DNA from 3 places in the uncultured Turicibacter sp. genome. Region 1 is predicted to be linked to each of the others. Evidence: riboswitches for the same ligand, from Rfam matches in the RefSeq annotation. Region 1 holds a riboswitch; each other region holds the start of a gene.
The links. Region 1 has a riboswitch for lysine ahead of lysA (diaminopimelate decarboxylase). Riboswitches for the same ligand answer to the same signal wherever they lie in the genome.
Positions count from the first base shown of each region.

Region 2: linked by a shared signal. The riboswitch ahead of QWC74_RS11955 (Na+/H+ antiporter NhaC family protein) and the one ahead of lysA (diaminopimelate decarboxylase) in region 1 are both predicted to bind lysine.
Region 3: linked by a shared signal. The riboswitch ahead of QWC74_RS04770 (YfcC family protein) and the one ahead of lysA (diaminopimelate decarboxylase) in region 1 are both predicted to bind lysine.

Region 1 is NZ_CALIOS010000068.1:13,288-17,527, reverse strand. It holds gene QWC74_RS07400 (helix-turn-helix transcriptional regulator) at 1-429, opposite strand, end outside; gene QWC74_RS07395 (DUF2798 domain-containing protein) at 696-1,202, shown strand; lysine riboswitch at 1,359-1,537, shown strand; gene lysA (diaminopimelate decarboxylase) at 1,633-2,925, shown strand; gene QWC74_RS07385 (aspartate kinase) at 2,950-4,155, shown strand; gene QWC74_RS07380 (aspartate-semialdehyde dehydrogenase) at 4,174-4,240, shown strand, end outside.
Region 2 is NZ_CALIOS010000123.1:1,319-5,558, forward strand. It holds gene rlmD (23S rRNA (uracil(1939)-C(5))-methyltransferase RlmD) at 1-996, opposite strand, end outside; lysine riboswitch at 1,249-1,421, shown strand; gene QWC74_RS11955 (Na+/H+ antiporter NhaC family protein) at 1,579-3,186, shown strand; gene QWC74_RS11960 (hypothetical protein) at 3,610-3,762, shown strand.
Region 3 is NZ_CALIOS010000047.1:28,166-32,405, reverse strand. It holds gene QWC74_RS04775 (M20 family metallopeptidase) at 1-779, opposite strand, end outside; gene QWC74_RS04770 (YfcC family protein) at 905-2,338, opposite strand; lysine riboswitch at 2,614-2,787, opposite strand; gene proC (pyrroline-5-carboxylate reductase) at 3,084-3,890, opposite strand; gene QWC74_RS04760 (alpha/beta hydrolase) at 4,021-4,240, shown strand, end outside.

The DNA.
Region 1 (4,240 bases):
ATTTTTTAATAAAGGGCGAATCACATCATTGAAATAATTTTCATAAATCGTGATTTCTGCACCATGAAAATGTTGTCCTTTTGTCCAATTCTGCTTCCCTTTTAAATCTTTTTCTACAACGAAAAAAGAAGAAGGTTTAAAAGAAGAAATGGGTTGATTATCAATTTGAAATTCTGTTGTCCCTTTGTGAACCGTTCCAAATCGAACAAGTCGCTGTGGGTTATCAAAATTTAATGTAAAATGATGGGGAATCGTATAATCAGCAATCCCGAACTCATAATAACCAGGGCGTTCGTATAATAAGAAATAGCCATTTTCAGGATGTTCAATATCTTTGAAAATTTTACAATACTTCTCTTGGAATGCCTTGAAATTTAACTCATAAAGGACCGCTTCTCGAAACTCCTCTGAAGAGTGAACGATTGTCATGCTAAAACCTCGCTGTCAAAAAAACTGATTTTAATTAAGTATAACATACTACAAAAGTCGTTTTCAAAATGTATCTTTAAATGATTGAATTCGATAAAATAATTGACTTTTTGTCTCTAAATGAGTTAAAATCTAATTATAAAAAATTAAATAATGAACTAGAACAAACGACACATGTAGTGCTTTGCACGTAAATCTGATTACGGTACAAGGTGACTTCGTGTGTCTTTTTTTGCGTTCTTTTACGAAAAGAAAGGAAAGATACTATGCCAAAAACAAAAATTCAAAAATTATTCTTTGCTGTACTAACTGTTTTTATTACAGTTCATTTATTCGTCTTTTATAACGTAGCCATTGAAATGGGAGGAATGTCAAATCAAGTCTTTGTTACTTCTTTAAAAATCGTTCCGATTGAATTAATCTTCGCCTTACTTATTGAAATATTTATTGCAGGTCCTCTTTCAGAAAAACTTGCTTTTAGTATGATTGATTTCAAAAAAGATAGCCAAGTGATTATTACAACCGTATTTATTTGCTCGACTATTGTCTTCATGTGTCCCTTAATGTCATTAGTTTCAACTATTTTATTCCACGGTTTCACAAGCGAACTAATTGCTACTTGGTTCCAAAATATTGTGATTAACTTACCCTTTGCTTTCTTTACTCAAATTTTCTTTGTTCAACCCTTTGTTAGATATATTTTCCGATTTGTCTTTAAACACCAGTTAGATAATGAAAAACAGTACGATACAAATGAAATTGAAGTCGCTTAAGATGAAAAAGTTATCCTCCTAATTGAGGATAACTTTTTTTCTAATACTAAAATATGACATCCAAACGGAATAAAGGGGGGATGATTGACATAAAATAAAGAGAATTCACAATTAAATAGTATTAAGCATGATGAAACGTGCTTATTCAAACCATCATTAAAACGTAGAGGTTGCGAAGGCTTAAGAGTACTAATAACGAGGTAAGCGCGATGACTTATTGGGAAAGGAAGATTCGCCGAAGAGATTAACTGACGCTTTAAGGTTAATTCTCTGGGGGTGCATAAAAGATATGCATCACTGTCACAAAAATCACTTTGTGGTGTGCTACATTTGAGGATATCCCAACCGATTTTTCGGTATATTAAAGGCCCCTTGAATGTATTCGAGGGGCTTTTTTAGTGCCTTATCAAAATGAAAAAAGGAGTCTAGGATGAAACTACATGGAACAATGAACATTGAAAATCAACAATTATTTATTGGAGGGGTAAGTTGTCAAACATTGGTTAACACTTATCAAACACCACTTTATGTCTTTGACGAAGCACTACTTAGACAAAATTGCAAAGATTATAGGAAGCATTTTAAAGTTGAGGAGCGAGGGAATCGTGTGGCTTATGCCGGAAAAGCTTTCTTGCCACTTTACATGTGTCACCTGATTAAAGAAGAGGGGCTTTATCTTGATGTTGTATCTGGTGGTGAACTGTATACTGCTTATAAAGCTGATTTTCCAATGGATCATGTTTTGTTTCATGGTAATAATAAGACATTTGATGAAATCAACATGGGCTTAGAGTATGGTGTCGGTGTTTTTGTAGTTGATAATTACTATGAACTAGAGACGCTAAATACAATGTGTCATAAACGTGGTAAACAACAAAATGTTTATTTAAGAATTACACCTGGTATCGAAGCACATACACACGACTACATTAAAACAGGACAAATCGATTCGAAATTTGGATTCACCTTATCGAATGGGGACTTACAAAGATGTCTTGAAGTGTTTCATAAGTATGAGCATTTAAATTTAATTGGTTTGCATGCGCACATTGGATCACAAATTTTTGATGTGAATCCCTTTTTAGATGAAGTTGAGATTATGATGACACTCGTAAAAGATATTAAAGAGCAATTTGGATTTGAGATTACTGATGTTGATTTAGGTGGAGGAGTCGGCGTTTATTACACAGAGAAGGATGCACCTAAATCGATTGCACAGTTTTGTGAGGCAATTTTAACAAAAGCCCAGACGGTTTGCGAAACTTTACAAATAGATATTCCAAGATTGATTATTGAACCAGGGCGCTCAATTGTTGCCAATGCAGGAAGTACTTTATATACGGTTGGGTCAATGAAAGATATTAAAGATGTTAGAACTTATGTTAGTGTCGATGGAGGAATGACAGATAATATTAGGCCTTCTTTATATCAAGCGGTTTATGAATGTGCCATTGCAAATTGGATGGAATCAGGAAACGAGCGTCATGTTACGATTGCCGGAAAATGTTGCGAAAGTGGGGATATCTTAATAACTGACGTTGACGTAAATAAGATTGAAAGTGGGGACATTTTGATTATCACCTCAACAGGTGCTTATGGTTATTCCATGTCCTCAAATTATAATAAAATTCCAAAAGCAGCAGTTGTTGCTGTGAAAGATGGTGAGGCTCAATTAATTTGTCGTCGTCAAACATATGAAGAACTTCTATCACTAGAAGTTTAAAGAGGTAAACAGGAGGGGAATTAAATGGGGATTTTAGTGCATAAATATGGCGGCACATCAGTTGCAAGTACGGATAAAATCAAAAATATTGCTAAAAAAATAGTCGCTGAAAAAGAAAAGGGACATGATCTGGTCGTTGTTGTTTCAGCCATGGGAAAAACCACAGATGATTTGATTGAATTATCAAAAAAAATATCAACTAATCCTGATAAACGAGATCTTGATATGCTCTTATCAACGGGGGAACAAGTATCCATTTCCTTATTATCGATGGCGCTTAAAGAATACGGTGTGGATGCAATTTGTTTAACCGGATTTCAGGCTGGTATCAAAACCCAAGGTCCTCATACAAAAAATAAAATCATTGATATCGACATTGAAAAAGTAAAATCGTATTTAAAAGAAGGAAAAGTTGTCGTCGTCGCAGGATTTCAAGGTATGAATGAAAAAGGTGACATTACAACACTTGGTCGTGGGGGTTCCGATACAACAGCTGTCGCTTTAGCAGCCAAACTACGAGGAGGATGTCATATTTATACGGATGTCGATGGAATCTACTCTGTTGATCCGCGTCTATATAAAGAGGCAAAGAAATTAGATGATATTAGCTATGAAGAAATGATGGAAATGGCGAGTCTTGGAGCTGGAATCATGGAACCAAGAGCTGTTGAAATTGGTTGTAAATATCAAATTCCAATTTATGTAGCATCTAGTCAGCATGATATCACGGGGACAACAATTAGGGGAGTTGATCATAATATGGAGGAGAACGTCATTACAGGATTAAGTATCAGTGACGATGTGTTAATGGTGACTATCAGCAATCTTGAATTTAAGGTTGAAAATATTGCAATAGTTTTTGAAAAATTAGCAGAAGCGAATATTAATGTGGATATGATTAGTCAAACGGGACCGATTAATGGGATCGTTAATCTTTCTTTTACTGCATCAACAGACGATTATGATGTCATCAAGGAAGTCATGCAACAACTAAAAAAACAGTATCAAGAAATTGACATTGAACTTGAAGATGATATTACAAAAGTCTCAGTGATTGGGGTTGGAATGTTGAATCAAAGTGGAGTAACGGAAAAAATATTTAGAATTCTAGCTAATCATCATATCTCATTTAGACAGGTAACGACATCTGAAATCAGCATTTCCTATACCATCAATAAAAAGGATAAGGCAACAACAGTTGCTGTTTTAGCCGGAGAATTAGGCTTATAACTTAGGGGAGTGATTAATTTGAAAAAAGTAAATGTTGCAATTGTAGGGGCGACTGGATTAGTTGGGCAAACTTTTTTAAAGGTAC
Region 2 (4,240 bases), on a different contig from region 1:
TGCCTGATCAGCCACCCATTGACCAATCGTTCCAACTCCACAGTAAGCATCTACCACTTTTTCAGTTCCTGTTAAAGAAGCAGCATACTTCACTTGATTATATAACTTCACTGTTTGTTCTGGATTTAATTGATAGAAAGCGCGTGGTGATAAATTAAATTTAAATTTACCTAAACGATCTGTAATGAAATCTTCTCCCGCTACTTTAATCATATCTGGTCCAAAGATTTCATGCGTGTCATCAGAATTATAGTTGACATAAACTGACTTCACTTCAGGACAATACTTCATTAAATCAAGCGCTAAAGAATACATCTTCTTGAAGTCTTTATTCGCTAATACAAACGTCACTTGAATCTCACCTGTTCGATATCCACGACGAACGACAATGTGACGAGCTGTTCCTTTTTTCGTTTTGGGTGCATACGCAAAAACTTTATAATCATCTAATAAATCAACCGCGTGATTCACGACTTTGTTGATTTCTTCGTATTGAACCTCACAATCTGTGACATTTACTAACTCTCGTGAGTTCATGCTATAGAATCCGACCATCACACCATCTTCATCATACCCAACTGGCATTTGAGCACGGTTACGATAATTATATGGATTATCCATTCCCATCGTTGGACGGATATCTAATTCTTCAGGATCTAAATTGGTGTAACGTTCAACCGCTTGCCAAATGGCATCGCGTTTAATACGCAATTGTTCCGGGTAGGTCATATGTTGTAATTGACATCCACCGCATTGTCCATAAACCTCACAAGCTGGTTGACAACGATGTCTTGATTTTTTCTTAACGCGTACTAATTCTGCTTCTGCATAACCACCTGCTACACGTGTACAAGTTGCCACAACTTCTTCCCCAACTAATGTTCCTGGGATGAACACCGCTTGTTTTTTATAATAACCGATTCCCTCACCGTTAATCCCGATGCGTTTAATCGTCACTAAAAATTCTTGACCAACCTTTAAAGGTGACATATTCATAAAAAAAACCTCCAATGCTTTTAAGCTACCCTTTATCTTACCACATTCGTGATTATTTTACATATCTTATTCGCAGATAGTTGACAAAATCCTCTCTTATTCGCAATAAATACACTGAGATGATGATCTTTCATTTATTATGTTGCAATGATACGTAATTTTATACCATTTTTACTTATTTATAACAATTCATATTGACTCTACAATAAAAGATGCTACAATAGGGATAATTGAATACGTCTCTGTTCTCTTTGATGAGTTAGAGGTGCATGGCTAAAGAGTAGGAATTTCGAGAGTGACGTCTAAGACAAATTCTAAAAGGTATCCATGCCGAAGTGAAAATAGTGTCCGCTATTTTTTGCTGGGGTTAGATTGAAGAAGTCTAACACTGTCACTGCCTATGGTAGTGGAGAACTAATGATCGGAGAGTTAAATAATACGTGTATCACTAAGGGATCTTTTTTTAGCTACCCCATTATTGAGCAATGTATGAGTTTAACTCTGCATTGCTCTTTTTTTTATAACTTTCAGAGCCGGACGAGATGATTCAATCAAAGTTCAATATAAAAGGAGAGAATGAAAATGGTTGGAACCATCTATGCCTTAATTCCGGCAATCCTCACAATTCTTTTGGTTATCATCACACGTCGCGTTATCTTATCACTAGGAGTCGGTGTCATCTGTGCTGCTTTAATTTTATCAGCATTTAGCATCGGAGATACCATCTCAACCCTACTCATCACTTTTAGTTCTCTAGTCATTGAAGAGGATGGACTTTACGGATTCTTAAATGAGTGGAATATGTCCATCATCTTCTTTTTAATCGCCCTAGGTATTATTACAGGCTATATCGTCTTATCAGGAGGGGCCACTGCTTTTACAAAAGCCATTATTCGTCGCGTTCAAACACGCGAAGGGGTACAATATACCGCTGCTATTTTAGGAATTCTGATTTTTGTTGATGACTACTTCAACGCTTTAGTCGTTGGAAATGTCTCAAAACCATTAGCCGAAGCACAAAAAGTATCGCGAGCTCGTCTCGCTTATATCGTTGATTCAACGTCAGCACCTATTTGTGTCATTTCCCCCATTTCAAGTTGGGCAACTGGAATCATGGGTTCTATGGCTGTCATCTTAGCAGGAGCAGGCATTTCTTACAGTGCCTTCTCAGCCTTCTTAATGACCATTCCTTATCATTTTTATGTCATCACAACCCTCATCATGGTCTTCGTTGTCATTCGCTTTAACTTAAATCTTGGATTAATGAAAAAATACGAAGCCGACACGTTACAAGGAAGCGACAGCTCAATTGTAGGCAGCGAACTATCGAATCCTCATGAAAAAGATGTTGAATCTTCAAAAGGAACGATTTGGGACTTAATTCTTCCTATTCTAACCTTAATTATTGTCACGGTTGGAACGATGGCTATCACCGGAATTCAAGGGGCACAATCAGTCACTGATCCTGAGTTTAACTTCTTCTTCACCGTCCTTGACAACATCGCTCTCTCTAAAGCACTTCGTTATGGAGGAATGGCTGGATTAATCGTTTCAATGGGACTGGCTTATCGTCATGTTTTAAACAAAGAAGTCACACTACCTGATTTTTTAAAAGCTTTTATGATAGGAGCTCGCTCTATGTTTGGAGCGATTGGAATTTTATTATTAGCTTGGGCGATTTGTGAACTAGTTGGAGCCTTAGATGCTGGAGGCTATTTAGCTTCAGTGATTACAAGCACCAATATTAATCCAAACTTTATTCCAGTTGTCATGTTTATAGTCGCAAGTTTTATGGCTTTCTCAACCGGAACATCTTGGGGATCATTCGGAATCTTACTTCCAATTGCGGGAAGTGTTGCCGCAGCCATCGACTTAAATCTGATGATACCGGTTATGGCTGCTGTCTTATCGGGTGCAATTTTTGGAGATCACGCGTCACCGATTTCAGATACAACCCTTCTATCAGCCACTGGGTCAGGTTGTGACCTCGGAGCTCACTTCAACTCCCAACTCCCTTACGCTCTATTATCAGCAGGTATCGCTGCCTTAGGCTATATGGCGTTTGGGGTGACAGGGACTTTAATGACGTCTTACATCGTCATGGCTTTAGGATTTGCTTTGGTAATTTTCTATGCTCGACGTCAAAACGTTAAGAAAGTTGAAAACCTACACTTAATGCCAAATGAATAAGAAATCAAAACGGGAGAATATGACATAAATTTAAAAGGAGTCAATGAACAGGGGGGAAACTGATTCAATGACTCCTTTTTATTATATTTCTAAGAGAGGTTGAGAATTGGAGAAAAGATTTATCATCTTGTACTAAACATAACATAGGGGGAGAGTTACGTCTCATACAAGTACATTATGGGAACACTTTTCAAATCTTAAACAAAATAAACAAACTTTTTTAAAATTTTATTTTCTTCCTTTTATAGGATTTAATGTTTCAGATGTTGCAAAATCTGAAGAGGAAACTGAGGGCTTTATCATCACAATGATAAACTTTAAAATTCAACGAAAATCGTCATAAATTTTAAAATAACTAATAAAGTATAATAGGAAACAAATTACCTATACTAATAGTATTTCGAATAAAAGGAGAGACTCTTCATGGAAAAAACAAAAACTTTCCAACTTACCGAAAGTCAATACAATCTAGTCGAAGAATTACTCGAAATCGCACCCGGTCATACCGAAGCTGAAAAACTCATTTCTGCTCTTGAACTTGCCGTCGAAGTCGGGGCTCACACCGATATGTTTTAACATAAAAAGGTCCCAATAGAAGCGGGACCTTTTTATGTTAAATAATAAAATTCTTTTATAAAAATGAGATGGGTCACCTAGCATCTTATCCTCCGCTACTAGGCAATGGGTTACCTAGCGATTGGGACTAGCAATCTTCCCCTCCGCTACTAGGGAATGGGTCACCTAGCGATTGCTACTAGCAATCTTATCCTCCACTACTAGGGAATGGGCTCACACCTATGGTATTTGGCACCCCATTAGTGGAGAAAACCACTTCGTGGATGGGGTCCCCCTTGTTAGGATAACTCGGCCTGACGCCGAGTACACCACAGGTGTATAGTTGTTCTATCCTTCACTTCGTTTAGGAAGAACAGCTAACATAGTAGCGCTAATCCATCATTCTGCTAAAATCTACACCTTCTATAAAAAAAGAGATAGACTCACGTCTATCTCAGCACTTGCATGGATAACTCCGCCTTTCAGTCTACTAAAAAAT
Region 3 (4,240 bases), on a different contig from region 1:
GCAGCACCTTGTGCAATGTTTAAAACTTTTTCTTTAACAACTGCTAAGTATTCTTTCGTTGCTGCACGAATATAAAATTGTGCTGTGGCATGTTCTGGTACAATATTCGCTGCTACCCCACCATTTGTAATGATCCCATGCATACGAACATCTGATTTAACATGTTGGCGTAATGCATCAATTCCATTAAATAATTGAATAATAGCATTTAAAGCGTTGATTCCATTCTCTGGGCTCGCTGCTGCATGAGAAGGACGTCCTGTGTAATCAAATTGTAAAGCTTCCATTGCTAAAGATGTTCCACTTTCTGTTGTATATCCATCCGGATGAACCATCATAACAGCATCCATCTCATTAAATAATCCTGCCTCAGCCATGGTTACTTTAGCGCCATTTGTTTCTTCAGCTGGCGTTCCAAAAACATAAACTTTTCCACCAACTTCATCGATAATTTTACTCAATAAAACCCCTGCTCCAGCACTCATTACACCAATCATATTATGACCGCATCCATGACCTAAATCAGGTAATGCATCATACTCACATAAATAAGCGACAGATAATCCAGGTTTTTTACTATCGTAAACCGCTGTAAATGCTGTTTCTAATCCTGCAACACCTACTTCAACTGAAAAATTATGTTCTTTTAAAAATGAAGTTAATGTATTTACAGCTTCGAACTCTTGGTTTCCAAGCTCAGGATGATCATGAATATAGTCACTCATTTCCCATAATCTTTGTTTAAGCTCTTCACTAATTTGCAATAATTGTTCTTTCATAATGCCCCTCCTGTATACAAAAATCTATTGATAGATTTCTTCTTATTCTAATTCATTTTTCATTTTAAGTTCAACTATAGTTTACTAGGCATTCTCTATAAAGAAAATGCCTAGCAAAATTAATATTATGACCAACCCATTAAAATAGCAATTGTAATAAAGATAATAGCAATTACTCCAAAGATAACTTGTAGTGGTAAAATCCATTTAATCCATTTTGACCATGGGATACCTGCTACCCCTAAACAAGCCATTAAGACTGCACTTGTTGGGAAAATCGCATTTGAGAATCCATCACCAAATTGGAAAATTAAAATTGATGTTTGCGGTGTAATTCCAACTAACTCACCAAGTGGCGCCATAATCGGCATTGTTAAAGCTGCTTGTCCTGAACCTGATGAAATAAAGAAGTTAATAAACATTTGAACAAAGAACATGACATATCCCGCAATTAACGAAGGTAATTGACCGATGAAGTTTGATAATTGGTAAAGAATTGTATCAATAATTTGACCATCTTGTGCAAGAATCACGATTCCACGAGCAAATCCAACCACAATAGCTGCTCCAATCATATCTTTTGCTCCACTTACAAACGATGTTGCCATATCATCAAAACTTAAACGTCCAATAAATCCTGCCACGATTCCTGTAGCTAAGAATAAAGCCGCGATTTCTGGAATAGCAAAATCAAATTTTAGTACTCCAACGACAATTCCAGCTAAACAAACTAAAATCGAAGATAAAATAATTTTATGTCTTACTGTAAACTCGATATGTTCTTCAGTTGATTCTTTTAATGCTTCACGACGTGACTGATCAATTTCATAAACGGGACTTAATTCTGGATTACGTTTGATACGACGACCATACCACATTAAGAATAGAATAGATGCTAAAGTTGTAACTGCCCAAATTAGAGTACGGAATCCCACACCTGATCCAGCTTGAACATTTGCAATACTTTGAGCAACCCCTACTGAGAATGGATTAATCATTGCTGTAGCAAAACCAACAATACATCCAACATAAGAAATAGCCATCGCCATAATACTGTCATAACCTAAAGCTAAACAAAGTGGAATCAACATTGCAATAAATGGAATTGCCTCTTCCGTCATTCCAAAAACTGCGCCACCTAATGAGAATAATCCCATAATAAACGGAATCATTAACATCTCTTTTCCATGGAACGATTTAACGGCACTTGTAATTCCAGCATCAATTGCACGTGTTTTTGTAATAATAGCAATTGCTCCACTTACGATAAATAAAAAGGCAATAATTTCTGAAGCTCCTACAATTCCTTCTAATGGAGCTTGTAATAAACTAAATAATCCTTGCGGTGATTGCTCGATGTATTGGAACGATCCATCCACAACGACTGTTCGACCTAAATCATTAACCACTCGCTCATACATCCCAGCTGGTAATATCCATGTTGCTACGGCAACGATGACTAAGATAAAAGAAATAATAACTAGCGTATGTGGTACTTTAAACTCTTTTTTCGCACCTGCCTCAGTTTCAATACTTCTGGCTCTTCTAAGACTTAACATATATTAATCTCCCTTCAGGTTTTTAACATCCAATAAAGCATTGTCCCCATCTTTTCTTGGATGGTATGAGGTGCAAGAGCTTCACAATAAAAAAAGTCTTGAGTATCACTCAAGACTTTTCAGAAATAATCACATAACGTGCGTTTACTTTTGAATGCTCAAATGATAGCCCTCCACAATTTTTATGGTTGGCTTTAATAAAAAAAAGCCTTGAGCAAATCACTCAAGACTTTGAATTTTAATATATCATTTAATCGATATACAATGCATTCATCTTAAATGATAGCTCACCACAAAATATTTTGTGACAGTGTTAAGTATATTTTACATAACACCAGCTCTATCACCTTAAAGTATCGATGATAGGCTTCGGCGAGAACTCCTTTCCTATTGCGTCTACGTCTTCACTCTTCAATAGTACTCTTAGTTACCGCACCTCTATCTAAAACCTATTTATTTTTTAATTAATTAAATCATAAACTATATTCTATTCTTTTGCAAGTGTAAATTTATGTAACTATCCAATAAAATTTCTATTTTATATTTTTTTAATAAATACACTATAGAGAGCTAACTATAATAAATTTTTAAAAATGAGATGGCCTTAATGAGTATTAAAGAAAAAATTCATGAAATGGAAATTCATCATAAAGAACAACATCATGAGGAAAAAAAATTTGAGAAAAAAGAAGATAAATTATATAAATAGCCTATAAAGACACGCTAGTTTTAAAGCGTGTCTTTTTTATTTACTCATTTTTTTAGATTTCTTTGCACAAGCTTCCATAGCATTCATAATACTTGCTCTAAATCCCTCTTGTTCTAATTTAGCAACTGCCTCAATTGTTGTGCCACCTGGTGAACAAACTTGATCTTTTAATCCCCCTGGATGCATCCCTGTTTCTAGTACCATTTTCGCCGCTCCAAGCACTGCTTGTGCAGCAAATTCGTAAGCAAGATTTCGTGGCATCCCTTGTAAAACAGCAGCATCAGCCATTGCTTCAATCATCATATAAACATAAGCAGGTGATGATCCACTCACAGCAATAACGGAATCAATTAATACTTCAGACACCACTTCACATTTTCCAAAACTATTAAAAATAGCAATCACTTGATTTAACTCATTTTCTGTAACATTGCGATTTGGTATAATTGCTGACATCGCTTCACCGACTTGTGCTGGTGTGTTTGGCATTGTACGAACTACCTTAATACTTTTTTGAAAATAGTCCTCAATCATTTGAAGTGTTGGTCCTGCTGCAATACTCACAATAATGGTTTCTTTATGAATACTTTCTTTAATTTCATCAATAATAGCGGGATATAAATATGGCTTAACTGCTAAAATAACAATTTGACATAAATTTGCAACATCTTGGTTTGAAGTTGTCCCATTTATTTTATAATCTTCAACAAATCGATTAACTTTTGTCTGGCTAGGATTAGACATCAAAATATCATTTGATAATATTAATTCAGATTTCAATAATCCTTTTAACATCGCCATCGCCATATTACCACTACCAATAAATCCAACCGGATACTTCATATTTCATCCTCCTTTATTTTATTATAGTCTTTTATTTATACTTCTCAATAATAATAAAAACGTTTACTTAACTATTCATTGCCTTCGTGGTATAGTAAGTTTAGTAATCATACTAGGGGGGGATTTTTAAATGATGAAAGCTATTGAGTTTGTAAGAGATGGATTTGTTTTACGTGGGACTGAACACCTTCCTAATCAAATAAGTTCTTCTATTCCAGCTATAATTTTATTTCATGGTTTCACAGCTAATCGTTGTGAATTTGGATTTAGCTTCGTAAGATTGGCTAAACGATTAGAGACTGCTGGTATTGCAGTTTATCGCTTTGATTTTATGGGAAGTGGTGAAAGCG